Regions from separate parts of the Weissella sagaensis genome, predicted to be linked through region 1. Evidence: riboswitches for the same ligand, from Rfam matches in the RefSeq annotation. Region 1 holds a riboswitch; the other holds the start of a gene.
The links. Region 1 has a riboswitch for lysine ahead of alr (alanine racemase). Riboswitches for the same ligand answer to the same signal wherever they lie in the genome.
Positions count from the first base shown of each region.

Region 2: linked by a shared signal. The riboswitch ahead of G7Y65_RS05920 (amino acid permease) and the one ahead of alr (alanine racemase) in region 1 are both predicted to bind lysine.

Region 1 is NZ_BLKA01000005.1:69,961-82,683, forward strand. It holds gene G7Y65_RS06590 (DUF3114 domain-containing protein) at 1-163, shown strand, start outside; gene G7Y65_RS06595 (aspartate kinase) at 270-1,625, opposite strand; lysine riboswitch at 1,733-1,904, shown strand; gene alr (alanine racemase) at 1,996-3,111, shown strand; gene lysA (diaminopimelate decarboxylase) at 3,124-4,410, shown strand; gene dapD (2,3,4,5-tetrahydropyridine-2,6-dicarboxylate N-acetyltransferase) at 4,437-5,147, shown strand; gene G7Y65_RS06615 (N-acetyldiaminopimelate deacetylase) at 5,166-6,317, shown strand; gene dapA (4-hydroxy-tetrahydrodipicolinate synthase) at 6,332-7,207, shown strand; gene dapB (4-hydroxy-tetrahydrodipicolinate reductase) at 7,213-7,953, shown strand; gene G7Y65_RS06630 (aminotransferase class I/II-fold pyridoxal phosphate-dependent enzyme) at 7,996-9,180, shown strand; gene G7Y65_RS06635 (aspartate-semialdehyde dehydrogenase) at 9,269-10,333, shown strand; gene G7Y65_RS06640 (M15 family metallopeptidase) at 10,460-11,197, opposite strand; gene G7Y65_RS06645 (aminotransferase class I/II-fold pyridoxal phosphate-dependent enzyme) at 11,395-12,582, shown strand.
Region 2 is NZ_BLKA01000004.1:86,814-99,536, forward strand. It holds gene G7Y65_RS05880 (penicillin-binding protein) at 1-906, opposite strand, end outside; gene ftsL (cell division protein FtsL) at 908-1,297, opposite strand; gene rsmH (16S rRNA (cytosine(1402)-N(4))-methyltransferase RsmH) at 1,322-2,266, opposite strand; gene mraZ (division/cell wall cluster transcriptional repressor MraZ) at 2,307-2,741, opposite strand; gene G7Y65_RS05900 (hypothetical protein) at 3,013-3,393, opposite strand; gene G7Y65_RS05905 (RsmE family RNA methyltransferase) at 3,413-4,156, opposite strand; gene prmA (50S ribosomal protein L11 methyltransferase) at 4,156-5,109, opposite strand; gene pyk (pyruvate kinase) at 5,297-6,718, opposite strand; gene G7Y65_RS05920 (amino acid permease) at 6,969-8,444, opposite strand; lysine riboswitch at 8,540-8,718, opposite strand; gene G7Y65_RS05925 (phosphatase PAP2 family protein) at 8,902-9,549, shown strand; gene G7Y65_RS05930 (formate--tetrahydrofolate ligase) at 9,625-11,286, opposite strand; gene G7Y65_RS05935 (amino acid ABC transporter substrate-binding protein) at 11,437-12,270, opposite strand; gene G7Y65_RS05940 (amino acid ABC transporter ATP-binding protein) at 12,267-12,723, opposite strand, start outside.

The DNA of each region.
Region 1 (12,723 bases):
AGCAGATTATTCATTATCTGAATTACAAATGATTGCGAATACAGAATCAACTAATTATGCCAATGCGGGTGGCCAAATTCATCAATCACTAGATGTCAAACCAGCTAATCGGCATGCTGGTTTAGAATCAGCTTTACGTAATTATGCTAAAAGTAAATTTTAATAAACCATCATATATTTAAAAAGTCGTAAATTACCAAAATTATTGGTAATTTACGACTTTTTTAGATGAAAGATGTCTATTTGCTGGCATTTTATAAAATGGCGGCTTAAAAAACGGCTTCATAAATGACTTTAACAGCCTCGTTCATTTGGTCAACAGGGACACCTAACATTGTTGAAATCTGAGAAGCACCTTGATTAACCATTGGAAGATTAATGTTAGCTTGAGCTAATGCATCTGTAATTTTGTTAAGGGTACTAATATTTCTTTGCATCCCCTCGCCAACAATCATAATAATAGCATAATCATCAAGCCATTCTAATTCATCAGGTGCAATTGTTTGATATAAATCATGACTAATGTGGGCTTTGATAGTGGGGGTTAATTGTGATTTATCAAATATAATTGTCATATCATCAATTCCAGAAGGCATATGTTCATAACTGACGTTATATGATGCAAGAATTTGTAATATTTTTAATGTAAAACCAACTTCACGATTAAGCAAATAACGATGTAAATATAATGCTGCAAATCGATCATCATTGGCAATACCAGTTACAGGATAAGTGGGTGTTATTGCTTGATTAGGCACAATTAGTGTACCGGGTGCTGTTGGATCATTAGTATTTTTGACGTTAATTGGTATATTCGCTTCGATAACAGGAATGATGGCTTCATCATGAAAAACGGCAAACCCGGCGTATGATAATTCACGCATCTCTCGATATGTCATTTTTTCAATCGATTTTGGATGTGGGACAATACTGGGATTGACAGCATAAATGGCTGAAACGTCAGTGAAATTTTCATATAAATCAGCTTGTAGCCCACGGGCCAAGATTGCTCCTGTAATGTCAGAACCGCCACGACTAAAAGTTGCGGCATAACCGTCATTGGTATAGGCAATAAAACCAGGAACAATTAATAATTTATCAGGATTATATTGGAAATTGTGCATACGTTCATAACTCGCTGCATCTAAGCGAGCAGCTCTTGGAGAACCTGCCACAATCATCCCCAAATCAGTAGGAGAAATAAAACCCGCAGGTTGGCCAATTTCTTGTAAAATATAAGCAATTAATTGTGCATTAAGTAATTCACCATGCCCCATGAAAGCAGCGTATAAGTGGTCAAATGAAGGGTAGTGAACGCGGTTTAATTGTAATAATGTTTGCTTTATTTGCGGAATAATCTTATTTTCTTTTAATCCAAAAAAATCGGCAATAGCTTGGTAACGGTCCAATATTGTTAATACAATATTGGTTGTGTCATCCCCAGCGATGGTTTGGTCAGCATAAGTTTTTAATAAGTCAGTGACTTTAATATCACCAGAAAAACGCTTTCCAGGTGCTGATACAACAATGACTTTACGGTCCTCATCGGCTTGGATAATATTAAAAACCTTTTGAACTTGTTCACCGGTTGCGAGAGATGAACCACCAAATTTTACGACTTTCATTTTTCTCCTCCAAATAAAATTCTAATTGGCACTAATTAAAAGTGAAAAAAAGATTAATGTCAAGTGTTGACATAGTAATAAAATTAATATATTCTAATGTTACGTTAATGATTAATAGAGGTTGCAACCAATAAGAGTCGCTTAGTGGAGCCTGCACAGGTTAAGAAACTAAGTAAAAGGAGCGGTTGCCGAAATAATTTAAATTGTGCCATTTGGATTGTTGGGATAATAGCTAATAACTATTAGACTGTCGCTAATAAGCGGGGAGCTATTGTCACAGTCTTATAGGATAAATTTATGTCCGGTTGACAGTGCAGTAGTGCCTGTCGACCGGTTTTTTGTGTCAGAAATTAAAATAGAGGTTTACAACATGGTAGTAGCAATAACAAGACCAACTAGGATTAAAATTTCACAATCAGCAATTACGCATAATGTTTCGGTTACTAGAAAAATAAGTGGTGCCAAGTTTATGTTTTTGGCAGTGAAGGCCAATGCTTATGGTTTTGGGTTGCAAACGATGGCTCAAGCAGCCATTAAAGGTGGTGTTGATGGCCTGGCGGTTGCTGTGTTAGATGAAGCACTGGCATTACGGCAAGCCGGCATTACGGCACCGATTTTAATTCTGGGCATTACATTACCTCAATACGCTAAAATAATGGCTGAAAATGATTTAATCGCAACCGTAAGTGATCTGGATTGGCTGAAACTAGCAGCTCATAATCTTGAACATACGGCTAACAAATTACAAGTTAATCTAGGTGTTGATACCGGCATGGGTCGCATTGGCTTTAGGAAACGTGAGGCATTAGCTCAAGCAATAACATACGTTCAAGACGCTAAAACACCATTTAATTATCAAAGTATTATGACGCATTTTGCTGAAGCAGATTCAGTAAACAATGATTACTTTCATGAGCAGTTAGCGAATTGGCATACTTTAACAGATAGGTTACCTATGCCACCAATGGTGCATCTGGCTAACTCAGGAGCAGCGTTATATCATGCAGATGAATTACCCACAGATTATATTCGTGCTGGCACGGTTATTTATGGGATGGAACCATCAAGAGGAACAGTACTTGCTGACGATTATTTAAGACCGGTATTGACGCTAGAAACAGAACTGATTTATGTGAAAAAAATGCCAGCCAATGCTGCCATTAGTTATGGACATACATACCATACGCAAGAGGGTGAATGGATTGGGACTTTACCTATTGGCTACGCCGACGGATTACCACGATCATTAAAAGGATTCGAAGTGTTAATCAATGGACAAAAGGCTCCCATTGTTGGTAATTTAGCAATGGATCAGATGATGATTTCGTTACCAGAAGAATTACCAGTTGGAACGGTTGTGACAATTATTGGTCAACAAGGACAATATGAAAATACATTAGAAGATGTTGCACAGCATGTGGGATTAGCGCCATGGGTTGTCGCAACAGGCTTACAAGAGCGCTTATTGCGTGTAATAGCAGATTAAAGGGGAAAAATTATGGCAGTACCATATCAAGTGAATCAAGCTGGTGAACTAACAATTGGGGGGCTATCCGCTACATTATTAGCACAAAAATATCAAACACCATTGTATGTGTACGATGTCAATAGCATTCGTAATCAAATGCGTGCATTTAAGACCGTGTTCATTAATCGGCACATAGATTATGCTGTTTCATATGCTTCGAAAGCATTTGCGAATGTGGCGATGTATGAGGTTGCTGCTCAAGAAGACATTCATTTAGATGTTGTTTCTGGTGGTGAAATTCAAACGGCCTTGGCTGCTAACTTTCCCATGGCACACGTTTCTTTCAATGGTAATAATAAATCTGTTGAAGAATTAAGTATGGCGATTGATCATGATTTAGGGACCATTATTCTTGATAACTTTTATGAAATTAATCTATTACATGAACTATTAGTCGAACGTAATAAAAAGCAAAATGTGTTATTGCGGATTACACCAGGTGTTGAAGCACATACACATGATTACATTTCAACCGGACAAACTGATAGTAAATTTGGTTTTGATGTTAATAGTGGCCAAGCACAAGCAGCGCTAGAACAAACATTAGCTGATCCTTATTTGAATGTTTTGGGAGTTTCAGCTCATATTGGTTCACAAATATTTGACGTGACAGGTTTTCAAATGGCTGCTGCTAAGCTGGTTGACTTGGTCCACGAATGGGGCTTTGAACCACAAGTTATCAATACAGGTGGCGGTTTTGGTATCCGTTATACGAAGGAAGACGAACCATTACCTGCAACTGAATTTGTTGAAGCCATTATTGATACGATTACTGAAAAAACTGCTGCATATGGGATGGCAATGCCAACGATTTGGATTGAACCAGGGCGGGCCATTGTTGGGCCTGCTGGTTATAATTTATATACAATTGGTGCAAGAAAAGATGTGCCAGGCATTCGGAGTTATCTATCTGTTGATGGTGGTATGGGTGATAACATTCGCCCAGCTTTATATGAAGCAAAGTACGAAGCCGTATTAGCTAATAATCCACAGGCACCTTCTGATCAGGTTGTCCGAGTAGCTGGCAAGTATTGTGAATCTGGGGATGTGTTAGTCTGGGAACAAGCTTTGCCACAAACGAAGCCAGGCGACATCTTAGCTGTGCTAGCAACTGGTGCATATGGCTATTCAATGGCTTCAAATTATAACCGTAATCCACGACCTGCTGTTGTCTTTGTTGAGGATGGCCAGGATCAATTAGTTGTTGAACGTGAAACGTATGCTGATATGCTACGTTTGGATAAGCATTATCACTAAAAAAGAACGCTTTGGGAGAAGAAAATATGAATAATCTAGATGCACAAGAAATTATTAATTACATTGCCACTGCCCCTAAAAAAACACCAGCCCGAGTTACGTTAGCAGGCGATTTGACTCAGATTATCTGGCCAGAAACGGTACAATCATTTATTGAAACAAAGACAGGTGTTGTGATTGGTGATTTTGAAGAAATTAAACCAGTTATTGAGTCTGCTGGCGATAAGATTGTTGACTATCATGTTGAATTGTTGGCCCGTAATAGTGGGGTACCTTTGTTGGATTATGAAAATATTTCTGCTCGTATTGAACCAGGTGCCATTATTCGTGATCAAGTTGCGATTGGTCATAATGCTGTCATTATGATGGGGGCTGTGATTAATATTGGTGCTGAAATTGGTGCGGGGACTATGATTGATATGGGCGCGGTCTTAGGTGGCCGCGCAATCGTTGGTGCTCATAGTCACGTTGGTGCTGGAGCCGTTTTGGCAGGCGTTGTTGAGCCTGCTTCAGCCACACCAGTAACGATTGGTGATAATGTTTTAATTGGGGCAAATGCTGTTGTGATTGAGGGTGTACAGGTTGGTGACAATGCCGTTATTGCAGCAGGTGCGATTGTTACCAAGGATGTGCCGGCTAATACTGTTGTTGCAGGTGTTCCAGCCAAGGTTATTAAACAAATTGATGAAAAGACACAAGCAAAAACGGCATTAGTTGATGCATTGCGCTCATTGTAAATCAAAGGAGGAGGAGTAATGGCTATAGCTGATCTAGATTTAATAGCGATTCGCCGTCATTTACATGCCTATCCGGAATTATCAATGGCGGAGTTTAAAACACAAGCATATCTCAAAGAAATTATTTTGTCGTGGCAATCATCATGGTTAACGATTCGCGAAATTCCAGCTGTACCGACAGCCTTGTTGGTTCGGTTAACGGGTAGCAAGCCAACAAGAACCATTGGCTATCGAGCGGATATTGATGCGCTACCGATTAATGAAGAAACTGATTTAGCATATGCGTCAAAGAATCCTGGGGTGATGCATGCATGTGGTCATGATATTCATATGACGGTTGCATTAGGTGTGTTAGCATATTTTGCAACACATCAACCTGTCGATAATCTGATTTTTTTGTTTCAACCGGCTGAAGAAGAACAAGCAGGGGGCAAACAATTATATGAGTTGGGAACATTTGTGAATGAGTGGCGGCCTGATGAATTCTATGCATTGCATGATCAACCAGCAATGCCGGCTGGGCAAATTGCGACACGGCAAGGAACATTATTTGCAGGTACTACCGAAATTCACTTAACGATTAAAGGGCGTGGCGGTCATGCAGCATTTCCACACCAAGCGCAAGATGTGATTGTTGCAGCATCCTCATTTGTGATGGCACTACAAACAATTGTTTCACGTAATGTGAATCCAGTTCGTGGTGGGGTCATCACGATTGGTAAATTACAGGCTGGTACGATTGGTAATGTTATTCCTAATGAAGCCAAATTAGCGGGAACAATTCGTGCGTTTGAGCAAGCTGATTTAGAAATGATGCAGCAACGTGTGCGTGAGATTGCACAAAGTACTGCGGCTATGTATAGTGTTACATTTGACCTTGAATTAAACCAAGGTGGCTATTGGCCGGTGAATAATGATTCAAAAACGACAACAAATTTTATGCAATTTATGCAAGAAGATAAAGAAATTGATTTTGTAGTGTCACAACCGGCAATGACAGGTGAAGATTTCGGTTATTTAATTAATCAAATTCCAGGTACAATGTTTTGGTTAGGAGTTGGTGATGCTGAGCATGGTTTACATGATAGTCATTTAGCACCTGATGAATCAGCTATTGAACCAGGTATTAGAGCAATTACGAAGTTTTTGAATTGGCGAATGCAACAATAGAAAGTGTGAATAAAATGTATGAAAATATTTCGTTAATTACGGCAATTATTACGCCATTTACGCAAGAAAATACCATTGATTATCCGGCTTTAGATTCTTTAACGGGTCGTTTAATTGCTGAAGGTACACAAGGTTTTGTGATTGGCGGTACGACAGGTGAAGCGCCAACCTTATCACATGATGAAAAGATTTCTCTATATGCTTATTTTGCGGCTAAAGTAGGGGATTTTGGTCCGGTAATTGCCAATGTTGGTGATTATAATACTGCGAATTCAGTTGCTTTTGCTAAAGAAGTCAGTGGTATTGCGGGAATTGATGCTGTTTTGGCTGTAACGCCGTATTATAGTAAGCCCAATCAAAAAGGCATGATTGCTCATTTTACAGCAATTGCCGATGCTGCAACCGTGCCGGTTATGATCTATAACATTCCTGGACGATCAGTTGTTGGGCTGACGAATGAAAGTGTCTTGCAATTAGCAAAACATCCAAATATTAACGCAGTTAAACAAGTGACGAGTATTGATGATTTGGCATATTTGGTGGCAAATGCGCCGGCAGATTTTAAAATTTATACAGGTGAAGATTCACAAACATTAGCTGCCAAAGCGGTTGGTGCAGCTGGAACAATTTCAGTGGCTGCACATCTATATAGTAAGGAAATGACAGATTTATTTGCGGCATTGGCTGCGGGTGATATTGTTAAAGCAGGTGAAATACAGCGTTGGTTGACCCCTAAGATGCTTGCTTTATTTAGTTATCCATCCCCAGCACCTGTCAAAGCCGTTTTGGCGCATCAAGGGGAATTACAAAATGTGACCCGTTTGCCAATTTTGCCATTAGATGATGTTGAGACGCAAGATGTTTTAGAGAAGCTTGAGCGAAAGGGATAGAACACATGATAACTGTATTTTTAGCTGGTGGCTTCGGCAAAATGGGACAAGCTATTCAACAATTAATAACGACACAAACAGATTTAGAACTTGTTGGTATTTTGACGCGTACACCACGTCAAAGTCATGTGCCAGTTTTTACAAATTTGGCTGATATTGACGTTGCGGCTGATGTATGGGTAGATGTGTCACAGCCAGATGCCGCCTTTGATAATGGAAAATATGCCCTGCAACATGGTTTTAATTTAGTGGTTGGGACTAGTGGTTTACAAGCAGATCAAATTGATCAATTAGCAAAGCTTAGTGAAGCGAATGGTCAAACAGGATTGATTGTACCCAACTTCTCGTTATCGGGAGTTTTGTTAATGCAATTTGCAGCCCAAGCTGCTAAATATTTACCAGATGCTGAAATTTTAGAAATTCATAATCCAAAAAAAGTGGATGCCCCTTCAGGAACGGCCCGTGCAACAGCGCAAGCAATTGCAAAAGCTAGAATACAAACACCTGTTTCAACTGATCATGCTGATACAGCGCGTGGAGATGAAATAGATGGCGTTTCAGTTCATGCAATGCGTTTACCAGGGTATGTTGCGGAAGAAGAAGTGATATTTGGTGCACCAGGTGAAACGTTGCGTATTAAACAAACGTCATTTACGCGTGAATCATTCATGGGTGGCGTTGCATTAGCCATTCGCCGTGTGAATACTGTTAAAGGATTACAAACAGGATTAGACAAGGTATTATAATAAATAAAAGAATGTGGGCGGATAAGCCAAGGAGAAGTAAAGATGGTTGAAGTGAGTGAAGCGTTGGTTAGCCAATTCAATAAAACATTGGCTAAGATTGTCCCATCACCAATTCGGGTGGTTGATGATAAGTTTTCAAAAATAGACGGCATTTTAAAGTTAACATTGGGTGAACCTGATTTTTCAGCTCCTGAACATATCAAGCAAGCAATTATTGCTGACGTTGCAGCTGATGATTCGCACTATTCACCATCACAAGGTGTAATGGCATTGCGTGAAGCCATTTCAGATTATTTGACAGAGCGATTTGATACACCAAAATATCAGCCACAATCTGAAATTAGCGTTACTGTGGGTGCCGCTGAAGCCATCAATGCGACTTTTCAGGCATTATTTAATCCTGGAGACGAATTAATTGTTCCCACGCCAACATTTCCGCTTTATGAATCAGTTGCAAAAATGAATCATATTGAAGTAATTGGTTTAAATACAGCACCTGATTTTATTGTGACACCAGCAAAGTTAACGGCAACAATCGCAGAGCATCCTAATGCAAAAGCAATTTTATTGAATTATCCATCAAATCCAACGGGTGTAACCTATTCAGCTGCACAGTTAGCGGCCTTAGCTGACATTTTGCGTGAGCATAACCTGTTAGTTATTTCTGATGAAATTTATGCAGAACTTGTTTATGATGAAAAACACACATCAATGGCTAAACTATTACCAGAACAGACGATTTTGATTAGCGGTTTATCAAAATCACATGCCATGACAGGTTATCGAATTGGGTACGTAGTTGGGCCAGCAGCATTAATGGCTCAGGTAGGTAAAGCGCATCAATCAATGGTAGCAACTGCCCCGGGGCCAATGATGGCTGGTGCTATTGAAGCCTTACGCAACGGACGTGAAGATCCTGTTGCGATGCGAGAAGTTTATCAAAAGCGGCGTGATTTGGTCTTAGCAGGTTTAGCTAAGGCCGGTTTCACTGCTGCACAACCAGGTGGCGCTTTTTATATCTTTGCAAAAATTCCAGCATCGTTAAATACTAATGATTTGGAATTTGTTTATGACTTAGCAGAAACTGTCAAACTAGGAATCGCACCTGGTTCAATTTTTGGTGCTGGTGGTGAAGGGTATATTCGTATTTCATATGCAGCTTCAACAGAAAATTTGCAAACAGCTATGACACGTTTGCAACATTATGTTGAACTAAAAAATAAATAATCATTGCAAGCACAACTGGATTTTTCAGCATTGTGCTTTTAATGTAGCAAATTTTTGGTTAGAACCAATCACATGAGGGGGAAAGAAGATGAATGAAGGATATCATGTTGCAATTTTAGGTGCAACTGGTGCAGTTGGTACGCGTATTTTAGCACAGTTAGAACAATCAACAATTCCAGTAAAATCATTGAAATTGTTAGCATCAGCACGTTCGGTTGGTCAAATGCGGCAATTTAAAGGACAAGTTATTCCAATTGAAGAAGCGAAACCAGCATCATTTGACGGGGTAGATTTAGTATTGGCATCAGCAGGTGGACGCCTTGCAGGAGAATTGTTACCCGAAGCTGTCAAACGTGGGGCTGTTGCTGTTGATAATTCATCACATTGGCGCATGAATCCCAATGTACCATTAATTGTACCTGAAGTTAATGCAGATGCATTAGCTGATCATCATGGCATTATTGCTAATCCTAATTGTTCAACAATTCAAATGGTTGTTGCATTAGAACCACTACGTAAAGCTTATGGTCTAAAACAAGTGATTGTTTCGACATATCAGGCTGCTTCAGGAGCAGGGCAGCGCGCTTGGGACGAATTATTACAACAAGCACAACAACATTTAAATGGTGAAACCCAAACAGCTGATATTTTACCAACCAAGGGTGATGTAAAACATTATCCGTTAGCCTTTAATTTGTTACCCCAAATTGATACGTTCCAAGATGACGGTTATACGTATGAAGAACAAAAAATGATGCAAGAAACCAAGAAAATTATGTTTGGTGATCCAACATCAACTAAAGTTAAGGTAACAGCAACGGCGGTTCGTGTACCAGTACCAGTTGGTCATGGTGAGTCGGTTTATGTTACTGTCGCTGATGAATCTGCAACACGCGCAGATGTACAACGACTTTTGGCAACCGCACCAGGTGTTGTTTTGGAAGATGATCCAGCACATCAAATCTACCCGCAACCGTTAAACGCCGTGAATAAGCGTGAAACATTTGTGGGTCGTGTGCGGGCGGATGTTGAAAATCCAGGTAGCTTTAATATGTGGGTTGTTTCTGACAATCTTTTAAAAGGGGCGGCTTGGAATACGGTTCAAATTGCTGAAGAATTAGCAAAGCGTGATTTAATTCATAGCCAAGCATAAATTTGGATTAGCAATAAATATCCCATAATTAATATGCATAAAATTAAAAAACAACAAACGACATCTAGCAGTTTGTTGTTTTTTAATCTTGATATTTAGAATGTATATGACAAATTATTAATATAATTAATACGTTTTTACCCAAGGGAATACTGGTTTAGTAGCACCATATAAGGCGTGATCTTGATGACTTAATTTTGCCCAATTTTGGTTACCATAGTCAAAATGCCACCATTCTTCAGTATAGTTAGTAAAGCCAGATTGAATCATAATATGATAAAGCAAACGTCGGTTACGGCGTGCTTCCTCATATTTTTCAGAAGTATCATCTACTTCATAATAAGTCGTCTTGGCACGAAGACTTATATCATCAAAGGGACTACCCATATCTAATAGACGTCCTTTTTCATCAATGATTGATAAATCAACCGAGCCCCCAGTGTTGTGCGGTGAAGGTTTCTTTTCATCAGTAGAAGGTAAGGCGACAATCCGTAAAGCTGCTTGTTGAATTTCTTCGTCAGAATAAGTCGGATGGTCACGCTTAACAAATAATTTCATTTGATCAAATAAGGCTTGTTGGGTGGGAATACTTCGCCACGTATCAAACACAACAAATTTATAGCCGTAAGGTAGTCTACGCGCTGCTTCAATTAATTTTTCTTGTACATGTGCCCGAGCAAATAGTTCAGGGTAGGTACCAGGTAAATTTTGGATAAAATACTGTGGGCTAACAATCATCTTTTCAGGTAAATAACTTAATGAAACTAAGGGCTCGTTATTTTCTGTAATTGGCACTTCTTTAATAGGTGCCCAGTCCCAATTTTGAATGGGTGCTTCAATTGGCGTGTCAGTAAAATCTAACATTTTAAGCCTCCTTTAGTTTAATGATTAAAAAAACATTGTTTTATGAGAATGGTATATGATTATTTTATCATGAATTTAGTATAATAAACTGATTTACTAGTTGTGTTAGAGTAGAAAAAGATAGTAAAATGGACTTTAAATTTAATAATCACTGTGATATTAAATTAAAAAATAAATAGAAATGTGAGTGAATGAAAATGACGCAAAATGAATTTGTACAACCGTTGAATGCCAAAATCACGAATCTAGCACCTGATGGGTTAACAGGTTTTCAAAAACAAGTGCGTGACATACCAGATTTGTTACGTTTAACATTTGGCGAACCGGGGTTTGATGTTGATGAAAATATCAAAGAAGCTGTCATGTCATCAATTGCCAATAATAATTCACACTATGCTGATGCGCAAGGGGAACGTGATTTACGTCAAGCAGCAGCAGCGTATTATAGTTCACGCTATGATTTACCATTTGATGATGAAACGAATGTCATTGTAACTGTGGGCGCATCAGAAGCTATCAATGTGATTTTTATGACTTTACTAAATGAAAACGAAGGCTTAATGATTCCTGAACCAGCATACGCACCGTATACAGCGTCTTTAGATTTGGCACATGGTCAAAAAATTGCCGTTAATACACGACCAACTAATTTTAAATTAACACCAGAATTAGTTGCGCAAACTGTTGAAGAATCTGATGTTAATATTAAAGCGGTTTTGTTTAATTATCCAGTTAATCCAACTGGTGTTACGTACACACGCGAGGAGTTGGAAGCGCTTGCAGATGTCTTTAAAAAGTACCATTTATGGGTGATTTCTGATGAGATTTATGCACAATTAACATATGATCAAGAGCATGTTTCAATGGTTAGTCTTTTGCCAGAACAATCAATTTTAATGACTGGTTTATCAAAGTCACATGCGATGACAGGGTATCGTATTGGCTTTATTATTGCTGATAAAGCCTTTGTTGATCAGGCACAAAAGGTACATGAGGCGCTAACGTTCGCCTTACCTAAGTTTATCCAAGATGGTGCAACCGTTGCTTTAACAAAATCAGCTAATGTTGCTGAGGGAATGCGCGATATTTACAAAAAGCGACGTGATTGGATGGTACCGCAATTAGAAGCACTTGGTTTTGAAGTTGTACCGGCAGAAGGTGCTTTTTATATCTTTGCTAAGATTCCAGCTGACATGAATCAAGACAGTGAAGTTTTTGCGTTAGATTTAGCTGAAAATGGACACGTTGCTGTCATTCCAGGGGCTGCTTTTTCTGAATATACACCAGAATATATTCGTATTTCATATGCCGCATCGGATGAAGATTTAAAAGAAGCAATTCGCCGTATGAATATTTATTTTGATAAGAAACGTGCAAATCAATAAAATATTAAAAAACCGTATGTAGCTTATTGCTTGCTGATATACGTTTAAAAAGTAGTAAACGCCTATTAATCAGGTCTTTACTATTTTTTAGTTTGAAAGGCTATTTTTTTGACCATATAATTGCTTTTTTAAACAATTTAA
Region 2 (12,723 bases), on a different contig from region 1:
GGCATTGAAAGTTGGTCGCTGCGTTGTAGCCACAATTTTACCTGTTTTTGTATCCATCATGACGGCTATTGCAGCCTTGGGCTTCATATCATCAGATAATTGCTGCATACTTTTTTCAAGGTTTGATTGCAATTTCATATTAATCGTTGTGTAAATATCATAACCATTTTTAACAGCTAAGTTTTTCTTTGAAACACTATGATCAGTAGAATCTGTTGACGTTGTTTTGACACCATTATGACCAGTCAATTTTTTATTCCAGGATTGTTCCATTCCTGAGACGCCAGAAATCGTTTGACCACCGTCATGATGTTCTTTTTTAGTAATACCAATTAGGTCTGATGCAAATGTACCATTGGGATAAAGCCTTGATTCACTACTGGTAAAAGTCAACCCCGGAATATTCAGACTCTTCAATTGCTTATATTTTTGAACACTCAAATTCGAACCAGCTGTACCGAACTGAACTTGCTGTAAATTACTTTTTCGTCCATTTTTTATCGATGTTTCATAGAATTCGGCTTCACCACCCAGGACGTCTGCTAGCTGTTTACCAACTTTAGCGTCTTGCGTTTTTTTAACATACATTGGTTTACCTTTTGCTGATTTTTGATTTTTATCTAATACAGCAGCCAATGTATACGTTGTTGAGGATTCTGCTAGGGGATTACCCACAGCATCAAAAATTTCACCACGTTTCGCAGGAATATCATTTTGACTTTGATAGATTAGTTGCGCTGCTTGGTCTAATTTATGACCTTTTACCTCTTTTGTGATTGAGATACTAGAAAAACGGATTCCTAACACAACCAACACACCTATCATCAATATAAGCAAAAGTTTACCTGTATTGCGACTATTTTTATCCGCTTGGTTACGTTTTGGCATCCGTTGTTTTTTTACCATGCTACTTTACGTTCCTTATATTTTGATTTTTCAGTGTTAACCCATTTTTTTCAGCAATGCTGTTTAATCGTTTAGGGCTTGATAAATCACTGACTTGTTGCTTTAATGTATTGTTTTTATTGCGTACTTGTTCTAGTTGCGCTGAAGTTGCTGCTAATTGTGTATTTGCTGTTGTACTTTTATTTGCCGTAAAAATCACTAAAAATGCAGCCGCGATAATAGTCACTACCACAGCACCAACCATGACAAAATCCATAGCATTCCACTTAGGTTTAGCTAATTTTATTTTTTTAGCTCTACTTTGACTATTTGTTTTGACTTTTGGTTGATTAATTGGTTTACTAACGACATTTTCATTGTAATTATTACGGTATTTTGGCAGTCCGTCCATAATAAGCCTTCCTCTATCAGTGTTTTACTTGATTCTTTCAATAACCCGTAACTTAGCAGAATGTGCCCGTCGATTTATTGCTAATTCTTCTTCGGAGGGCAAAATGGGCTTGCGTACGACTAATTTAAAATCAGGTTGCATTTCTTCTGGAATAATTGGCAATCCAGATGGTAAGTCTGGAATTGTTACTTTTTCTTTAAACATTGTCTTTACTAAACGATCTTCTAGTGAGTGGAAAGTAATCACTGCAATACGACCATTAACGTTTACCATTTCTAACGCTTGCGCTAACGAATCTTCCACAGCACCTAATTCATCATTAACGGCAATGCGAATTGCTTGGAAAGTCCGCTTAGCCGGGTGTCCCCCCTTGCGCCGTGCAGCAGCAGGGATGGCATCTTTGATAATATCTACTAATTCAAATGTCGTTTCAATTGGTTTGATTTCGCGTTCATGTTCTATTTTACGAGCAATCTGCTTAGCGAACTTTTCTTCACCATAACGTGAGAAAATACGCAATAACTCATGAAATGACCATTCATTAACTACTATTCGCGCCGTTAAGTCTTGTGATTGATCCATACGCATATCAAGTGGGGCATCATAGTTATATGAAAAGCCGCGTTGACCATCATCAAATTGTGGTGACGAAACACCCAAATCATAAACAATGCCATCAAAAGATGGTACCCCATTCTCAACCAACGCATCATGAAGGTTACGAAAATTAGTTTGAATGAAATCAATTTTCCCTTGTGCTAATTCGCTTTTAAGATGTTCCTGATTAAATGTAATTGCCGTTTCGTCTTGATCGAATGACCATAGCTTACCGGTTGTTAATTTACTTGCTAATAGTTGCGAGTGCCCACCACCACCGAGTGTCGCATCAACATATACGCCATCTGGTTTAACGTTTAGTGCCTCAATCGCTTCTTTTAATAACACTGTTACATGTTTAAACTCTGTCATTGGCTTCTTTGTTCCCTTCAAACCTTTTTTCGAACTAACATTAAAATTCTAGTTCTTCCAATCCATTTGCAATGTCATCAAAATTTTCGGCAGTATTATCTTCATATGCTTGCCACTTTTCAGTACTCCATAGTTCGAAGATATTATCGCCCATTCCAAAGACTGTCACGCTTTTTTTGATTTGTGCATAACTACGCAATGTTGGTGAGAGATTGATACGTCCTTGTTTATCAAATTCAACTTCAACAGCACCACCAAAAATAAACCGCTTAAATTGACGCGCTTTAGTATTCGTTTCAGGTAATGCATTAATTTTTTTTGAAAAGTCTTGCCATCCTTCAAGCGTATAGGCACGTAGAGAATGATCCATCCAACGTGTAATCACAAAAGATTCACCAAGTTGATTACGAAATTTTGCCGGGATAATCAGCCGGTTTTTAGTATCTAAAACATGTTGAAACGTTCCCATGAACATCAGCTGATCCTCCTGTATAAAAATTCGTATTATTAATAGATACAATTCACTAATTTATTTAACAATTCAATACTCTTAATTTACCACAATATCCCACTTTCAACCACCTTTCCCCACCATTATCCACCATTATTTTCAATAGATTTGCTTACATAAATATTGATATATAGGGATGCAATCGTTTTTTTGACATAATTCTTACAATTGTGGGTATTTTTAAACACAAAAAAAGCGTCATCAGATAATCTGATAACGCTTTTTAAGCTTAAAGTTAAACTTCACGAAAACCGCCGTCAACTGGAATTTGTTTTTCAAAATCCAATTCTTCTTCTTGCCCACTTGTAAAGGCAAAAATTTCGATAATTAAATATAAGATTGCTAAATAATAACCATAGAAAGCTGAATTAATTTGCAACCAAATTGATACTAAGTAAACAATTGGCCAAACAAGTAGAAGCGCCCAATTAGATCCTGTTTTTCGTAAAAACATTCCTGTCAGAACACTAAATAACATGTTAACAATAAAGAGTGACACAATTATTTTAAAGTTCACAGTTAAAGCTGTCTTATTTAAAATATAAGGCAATAATACGCCCAAAATTGGCATCCAAATCCAAAAACGCCAATCAAAAGTTTTATTAAATTTTTTCATCTAAAAACCTCTATATTTACTATTTATTTAATTCCATTACATAACTTAAAACACTTAATGCATATATTGGTGCTGTCTCTGCTCGTAGAATCCGAGGTCCTAGTCCAGCAGCTACAAAACCATCTGCTAACAAGTATTCAATTTCTGATGGTGCTAGTCCACCTTCAGGACCAAATAAAAAACAAATCGCATCATCAGGCTGCAAAGCTTGTAATTTTTGCACTAATTGACCTGTTTCACCTTTTTTAGCACTTTCTTCCCAAGCTACTATTTTTATCATTTCTTTTGGTAATGACAACCTGGATAGCTTAGGCACATACGTCACATCAGGTATCCTTAAACGATGTGATTGTTCTGCAGCTGCCACTGCTATTTTATTTAACCGTGCTATTTTTTTAGCTGCCTTTGAGCCCCAATGAGAAACAGACCAGTCTGTTTCGACAATAATTATATGATGTGCACCTAATTCAGTTGCTTTTTGAACAACAAATTCTGATTTATCTCCCTTAGCTAGTCCAATAATAATTGTAGCATCTACCGGCAATTCAACAGCTAATGTTTGTTGAGATATCGTTGTCATCAACACATAATCATCATGTAATTCTGAAATTTCAGCAATGATGACATCTTGACTATTAGGCAATACGAACTCAGCTTTAGCTCCTTCTCGACTACGTAGCACCGTTATAAAATGATGTGCTACAGTTTCAGGTAATTTAAATTGTTGCCCAGTTGGTGTTTCATCTAAAAAATATCTTTGCATTAATTGTCCTCACGATTAAATTTAGCAATAATACCGTACCAATCACCTAATTTCATTGATTGTTCAACAACTAACCCATTTTCTTGCAAATCAGAAATCATTTTATCTCGTTTATCATAATAAATACCAGATAATAAAAACCGTCCATTAGGCTGTAAAACATTTTTAACCTTTGGTATCAATAATTCCAATACCTCTGCCAACATATTAGCAATAACAATATCGTACTGTTTATTTGGTACATCATTTAATAAATCACTAACCATTAACTGCATATCAGCCGCCTGCGGATTAAGGTCAACATTACCTTGTGCTGATGCCACTGCAACGTCATCAATATCTGTTCCTAAAATATCACCAGCACCTAACAAACGAGCTGCAATTCCTAACACACCAGAACCAGTGCCAACATCAATAACGGTTTCACCACCGCGAACAACAACTTCCAGTGCTTGTATCATTAACTTTGTGGTTGGGTGTGTACCAGTTCCAAAAGCCATACCTGGATCTAAGACAATAACTTGTTCATCCTTTTGTATTGGTTGATAATTTTCCCACTTTGGCACAACAGTAATGTGTCTTGTAACACGTACTGGATGGTAATATTTTTGCCATTCTGTTGCCCAGTCGTCGTCTAGTACGGCTTGAACTGTCACCGTCCCAGGGTGTGCATCTAACCCAAAATCAGGTAACTCATCTACTGATGATTGTATTTTATTCGTTAACAATACCAAATCAGCCTCATTAGCAAAGTAACCACTGACACTAGCCCCAGATGTACGATGCACAATATCTTCCGCTTTAACCATTACAGTTGCATCTGATGGTTGATAATGATCTAACTCAGTAGAATCATCAATTTCAACACCTTCTGCGCCATTAGTCATTAAAATATTACTAATTGCTTCAATTGATTCTGTTTGTGTTTCCACAACAATTTTTTGCCAACTCATGAACATCCCTCGTTTACATTAATTTAATTAAGAATACCACAAAATAATATTATCGCCCACACACTACCGATAAAATAAAAAAACAGCCATAATTTTGGGATAATCAAACTGAACTCATTAGTCGTTTACTGCTGCTAATCATTGAGTCATATTTTACCGAAAATTATGGTTGTTTATTTTTTATAAATTAGTCAATTGTAACGATTGTCATCAAGTTAGTTGTACCTGAAGTTGTCACTGGAATTCCAGCAGTAACGATGATTGTATCACCCTTGCTTGCTAGACCTGACTTAACAGCTTCTGATTTAGCCTTTTCGATCATATCGTCCGTATTACCCATTGGTTCAGTGATCGTTGGTTGTACACCCCAGTAGATACTCAACATACGTTCAACACCCTCAGTAAACGTCAATGCCAAAATGTCAGCATTTGGACGATACTTAGAAATCATTTTTGCAGTATAACCAGAGTTAGTAGCAGCAACGATTGCCTTAATGTTTAAGTTACCAGCAGCAGTTGCAACAGCTGCTGCAACTGATTCAGTGACATCTGTTGCATCAAAGTGGTCGTCATGACGACCATTCATGGCCAATGACGTTTCTGCCTTTTCATCAATACGAGCCATTGTAGCAACTGCTTCAATAGGATATGAACCATTAGCTGATTCACCTGATAGCATTGTTGCATCTGTACCATCAAACACAGCGTTAGCAACATCGGAAGCTTCGGCACGTGTTGGACGAGGATTTTCTTGCATTGAATCAAGCATATCAGTAGCCGTAATAACTGGCTTACCAGCAGCATTCATCTTACGAATCAAGTTCTTTTGTACCAATGGCACATTTTCAGCTGGAATTTCAACACCCATGTCACCACGAGCAATCATCAAACCATCAGAAACCTCAAGAATTTCATCAAAATTATCAATTCCCTCTTGTGATTCAATCTTTGGGAAAATCATAACTTCTTCATGGTTTGCTTCTGTTAACAATTCACGAATTTCAAGAACGTCAGCAGCTTTACGAACAAATGAAGCAGCAATGTATTGAATATCATTATTCAAACCAAAGCGAATATCATCAGCATCTTTTTCAGTGATACCTGGCAAGTTGATCGAAACACCAGGTGCATTAACACCCTTACGTGATCCCAAAATACCATGGTTTTGTACTTCAGTTACCAATTCTTTATTAGCTTCATCTTTTTGTGTGATGACCATGTCCAACTTACCATCATCAAATAAGATGTGACCGCCAACTTGAACATCCCCATACAAACCTGGATATGTTACGGCAATCTTTTCCTTAGTTCCTTCAATTGTATCGTCCATTGAAATACGAACAACATCACCAATGTTAAATTCAATCTTACCTGGCTCTTGTACGGTAGTACGGATTTCCGCACCCTTTGTATCCAACAAGAAACCAACCTTCTTGCCAGCAGCTTTTTCAGCCTCGTGAACAGCATTCATTCGTCCTAAGTGTTCCTCATGATCACCGTGTGAAAAATTGAAACGGACAACATTTGCGCCAGATTCGATTATTTTAGTAATCGTCTCCACATCAGAGCTGGCTGGTCCAAGCGTTGAAACAATCTTGGTCTTCTTCATGATTAAAAATTTCTCCTTAGTAAAAGATATTGGTATTTCTATCTGCAATCATTGTACTATTTATCACTATCTTTGTATACCAGTTCAACTCAGCATTTGTTTCATTATTAGAACACCTTACGTTAAAAAAAAATAAAAACGCACTTACAATAACAATTAAAGCGCTATCATAAAATAGAATTTAATTTGTAAATAATGACATATAAAAAAGATTAGAACAAGATGTTCTAATCTCTTAATAACCATTTAATTAGTCTAGCGAACGTGCATCAGTGTCTAAGTCCACTTCCGTTAACTTACGTAATTTTGTATGATGTTTAATTTTATAACCAAAGTATAAGATTGCAAACAAAGGCAATGCCATATAAGTTGTAATAATGCCGGGCCAATTCCAGTCCATAATTGAACCTTTAAACGAAGCCGTATCTTGACCAATGACGACGATAATTGATAACGTCAATGCAATTATTGGGCCAACTGGGAACCATTTTGCCTTATAACGTAGCTTATTTACATCACGGTTTTGCGCTGTGAAAGCTCGACGGAATCGATAATGTGAAATAGCAATACCAATCCATGCAATAAATCCAGTCAAACCAGATGCTGCTACCAAATAATAATACAAGTTTTGACCAAAAATTGAGGTTACAAAAGTAAGTAAACCAACAACAACCGTTGCTATGACAGCTGGAACTGGAATTCCTGACTTAGCATTAACCTTTTTAAATATCTTAGGTGCCATCCCATCAACAGCCATGGCATAAAGCATACGAGTCGATGCATAAAGCCCCGAGTTAGCCGATGATACAACAGCCGTTAAAATGACCGCATTCATAATTGAAGCTGCTGCTGCTAATCCTGCCGATTTAAATACTAGCGTAAATGGTGACACGGATACATTAGTTTCACTTGAGCGTAGCAAGTTTGGATCCTTATAGTAAATAATTGCACCAATAATGAAAATAGAAAGAATATAAAACAGCAAAATCCGCCAGAATATCTGCTTTACAGCTGCAGGCACTGATTTTTCTGGTGTTTCAGACTCACCAGCCGTAATCCCAACCATTTCAGTCCCTTGAAATGAAAAACCTGCGACCATAAAGACTGACAAAATACCACCAAAACCACCAACAAAGCCATAGTTACCACCAGCCGATAAATTACGTGCAACATCTGGTTGATGGAAAACAATTCCCAATATTGTTAATAATCCAACTAGCAAAAAGGCAATAACAGCAATAATTTTAATCATCGCCATCCAAAATTCAGTTTCTGCATACGCTTTGGCTGACAATAAATTAATTGCTGTAATTAAAATTAATACTGCTGCTGACCAAATCCAACTTGGTACATCAGGCAACCAAAATCCCATCACAACACCAACCGTTGCTGCTTCTACTGCTACAGTAATTGCCCAATTAAACCAATAGTTCCATCCCATTGCAAAGCCAAATGCTGGATCAACAAACCGATCAGCATAAACTGAAAAAGACCCGGCAACTGGCATATAAGTCGCCATTTCACCTAAACTAGTCATTAAAAAGTAAACCATAACGCCTATTACAGCATAGGCAGTTAATGCACCTAGTGGACCAGCTTGTGAAATCGTTGCCCCTGAAGCGACAAACAACCCTGTTCCAATAGTTCCTCCCAAAGCAATCATTGAGAGATGACGGGTTTTCATCGCTCTTTTTAGATGCCCCGTCTCTTGTTGATTATCAGTCATAATTCCTCCTAAATAAGGCCTAACGCACTATAAAAAATAAAAAAAACCTAGTTTACACATCTATCGTATAAACTAGGAACTCATTAGTCTTTAGTATTGTCGATAGCTCTCCGCGACCGACCATTTTTGTCGCGACAATCTGTCCATTATTCATGTACACACCAACAATGATTATTGTCATAATCATTATTTCGGCAATCGCCCCTTTTATTTAACATCCTAACTCACCAGCTCCGTTAAATGACTTTTGTTGATTGCAACCTCTATATATTATTTAATTTCATTGCTAATTTTACTTTAATAATTGACGAATTGTCAAGAATTATTTTACATAAACTAAAATAGTTCTTAAATATCTTGCACATATATGTGTTTAACATACCTTCGTGTTAAACTTAAATAACTAAGCACAAGTATGTATCTTACATTTGCCGAGATGCAAAAGGGAGTTTCACTTATGATTATTGCTAAATCACGTACTCGTTTTGTAACGATGGTAGTTAGTCTAATTCTTTTTATTATTATTTCAATAATAACTTACCACAATAGCGGTTTATTACATTCGCTTATGCAAGTAGACCATTCTATCACACAGACCGTTATTCCAAATTGGTTGGAAAAATTTTTAAAACCTTTTTACTTTTTTAGTCATGGGTTTGGTTTATTTTTCATGTCATTTTTAATCATTTTTTTCTTATGGGGCTTTAAATTTAAAATTCCAGCTACATGGGTATTAATTACAAACGTGGGTGGTTTCTTAATCATCAATATCGCTTCGCTTTTATTTAAAAGTAAAATAAATGGTGTACAAGTCATATATCCTGCACATTCTACTTTTTATATGACCCTATTAATTTCATACTTTTTATTAATTATCGTCCCAGAAATTTACCGTAGTAGCTTCCAATTTATGTTACAAACCATTTTATTGCTCAGTTGGGTAGCTACTTTTATCACAACAATTTTGTTACCAAATTATAACTTGGCATCGGCACTAGCTGGCTGGTTACTAGCACTTGTTTGGTTACAATTTTCTGAAAATGGCTATCGTGTATATGCGCCTGATTTTTACCGACGCAAAGGATTTAGTAACTCATGGTATTAATTCACCCTTAAATTATGATTTAACCAAACAGAGGTGGCAAGCTGCATTAAGCTTTGCCACCTCTGTTATTTTTTATTAATTTAAGCCAATGATATGACCCTCATTATCAATATCTATATCTAATGCTGCTGGATGCTTTGGTAATCCGGGCATTGTTAACACTGAACCAGTCAATGCCACTAAGAAGCCTGCTCCTAATTTTGGTATAAATTCACGAATATGAATATCAAAATTTTCAGGAGCACCAATTTTATTTGGATTATCAGATAAGGAATATTGCGTTTTCGCCATAATTATTGGTAGCTTATCCCAACCATACTTTTTAAAGGTTTGTAATTGCTTAACAGCTTTATCTGACAGCACAACACTTTGACCACCATAAATCTCATGAACAATATGTTCGATTTTTACCAACGCCTCATCATCGGGTTGATATAGTGGTTGATAATTTTTTGCTTTATCAGTCGCTAAAACGACCCCTGTTGCTAATTCCTGAGCACCATCCCCACCTTGACTCCATACATCAGCAATATAGGCTGGCACATCAAATTTAGCAGCATACGCTTTAACCATGTTTAATTCTTCAATTGTATCCGCTGTAAATTGATTAATTGCGACAACTACTGGTACACCATAACGTTTCATACTCTTTAAATGGCGACCCAAATTAGCCAATCCCTTTTGCAAAGCTTCTATATTTGGCGTGCTCAAGTTCTTTTTATCTTCACCACCGTGCATTTTTAATGCGCGTACCGTGGCTACAACCACAATCGTATCCGGAACTTTCCCTAGTAATGGTACTTTAAAATCTAAGAATTTTTCACCACCTAAATCAGACCCAAAGCCGGCTTCTGTCACAACATAATCGGCTAAATGCAAAGCTGACTTTGTGGCCAAAATTGAATTTGTTCCTTGTGCAATATTTGCAAATGGTCCACCATGAATTAAAGCCGGTGTATGTGCTAAAGTTTGAACTAAATTCGGCTTAATAGCATCTTTTAACAACGTTGTAATGGCACCTGCAAACCCTAAATCAGATACTGTTACCGGTTCTTTATTATAATTATATCCCACCACAATACGTGAAATACGTACTTTCATGTCAGCTAAATCTTTTGACAAAGTTAAAATCGCCATTAATTCTGAGGCAACTGTAATATCAAAACCATCTTCACGTGGCACACCTGAAGTTGGTCCACCTAATCCAATTGTAACGTGACGTAGCGCACGATCGTTAACATCTAGTGCTCGTTTCCAAAGCATTCGTCGTGGATCTAGGTTAAATGGGTTTCCTTGATACAAACTGTTATCAACCAAAGCTGCCAAAGTATTATGAGCACTGGTTAAAGCGTGAAAATCTCCAGTAAAATGCATATTAATATCAGCCATTGGTATCACTTGTGAATATCCACCACCAGTAGCACCACCTTTTAAGCCCATGACTGGTCCCAAAGATGGTTCACGTAAGGCAACCATTGTTTTATGTTTTTGTGATGCCAAAGCATCTGCTAAACCAACCGTTACTGTTGACTTTCCTTCACCTGCTGGTGTTGGGTTAATCGACGTAACTAAAATTAGTTTACCCAATTTTTGTTGCTTTGTTCGCTCATGTAATTGAATTTTGGCTTTATCTCGTCCGTATGGTTCCCATTCATCTGACGTTAACCCTGCTTGTTGTGCAATCTTTTCAATTGGCCAAACATCTGCAGCTTGTGCAATATCAATATCTGTTTTCATAACTAACCCCATCTCTTATTATTTATTGCAGTCATTATATCATCATATGATTTAATTATCAGATAAAATTATTCCAATAATAAAAAAGTTTACTAACGAAATATAGGTTCTATTACACTATACGATTCATTAATAAACTTTTCATTTTGACTATTTATTATCTACCCCAAAATATTTTTGTGATAATTTATCTATGGTACCATCTGCTTTCGACTTAGCAAGGGCCTCATTAACTTTTTTGATTAATGTGACGTCACCTTTACGCATCCCTACGCCATACGAATCTTCACCAAAATTAGTATCAATTATTTTAAAGGATTGTGGATCCTTTTCATGCGCAATATAATAACCTGCATAGTCAGCATCTATTAATACTGCATTTAAACGACCTACTTGCAAGTCATTCAACGCTTTATCAAAAGTGTCATACGGTTGTGCATCAGCGCCAACAATTTTCTTTAACTTATTTCCCTTCTCGTTATAAGTTAACAGACCTGAAGAGCCGGTCTGAGCACCGAGATTCTTACCCTTTAAATCCTGTAAATTATTAATTTGTTGATTCTTCATTGAGACAATCACCTGTTTATCATGATGATATGAATCGGAAAAAGCAACCTTTTTAGCACGATCAGCATTTTTTGTATAACCATTCCAAATCATGTCAATGTGTCCGGTCTTTAGTTCCGTTTCTTTCATTGACCAATCAATTACTTGGAACTTTGCTTTTAGCCCAATTTTTTTCAAACTTTGTCGCGCTAGTTCAACATCATACCCAACTAACTGACCATCCTTATTACGAAATCCCATTGGTACGAAAGTATCATCAATACCAACAACAACTGTTTTATCAGCTGTCACTTGGCGCCACGTATCTTGGCTATGAATTGTTCGATACCAAAAGAAACTAGCAATAACGGCAATGACAAGTAGTACTAACCCATTTCCGATTAACTGACGACGCCAATTTATTTTTTGTTTAATCATAGACTTCCTCCTCGCAAAACATCTGCACCAAAATCAAACGTTTGATCAGCAACTGCCTGTGCAAAGGGTAAATCATGCGTCACAATCAATTGCGTAACACCTTGCGTTTTCAGTTGATTAATTACCTTAACAACACGTTTTGTTGATTCAGCATCCAATCCCGAAGTTGGCTCATCATAAGCTAAAATACCCGGCTTCATTGCCAAAGCTCTTGCAATCGCCACACGTTGTTTTTGACCACCTGATAATTGAAAAGGATATTGGTTCATTTGTTCAGCTAAACCAAGATTTTTTAACAACTCCTCTGCATGATTCTCTGCTTCTTTTTTAGTCGCTTTTTTTACTAATTGTGGTGCTAACGCAACGTTTTGCTTCACCGTATAATGTGGAAATAAATTAAAATCTTGAAATATAACCCCCACCTGAGCGCCTTGTCGATTTCCCGTAATATCT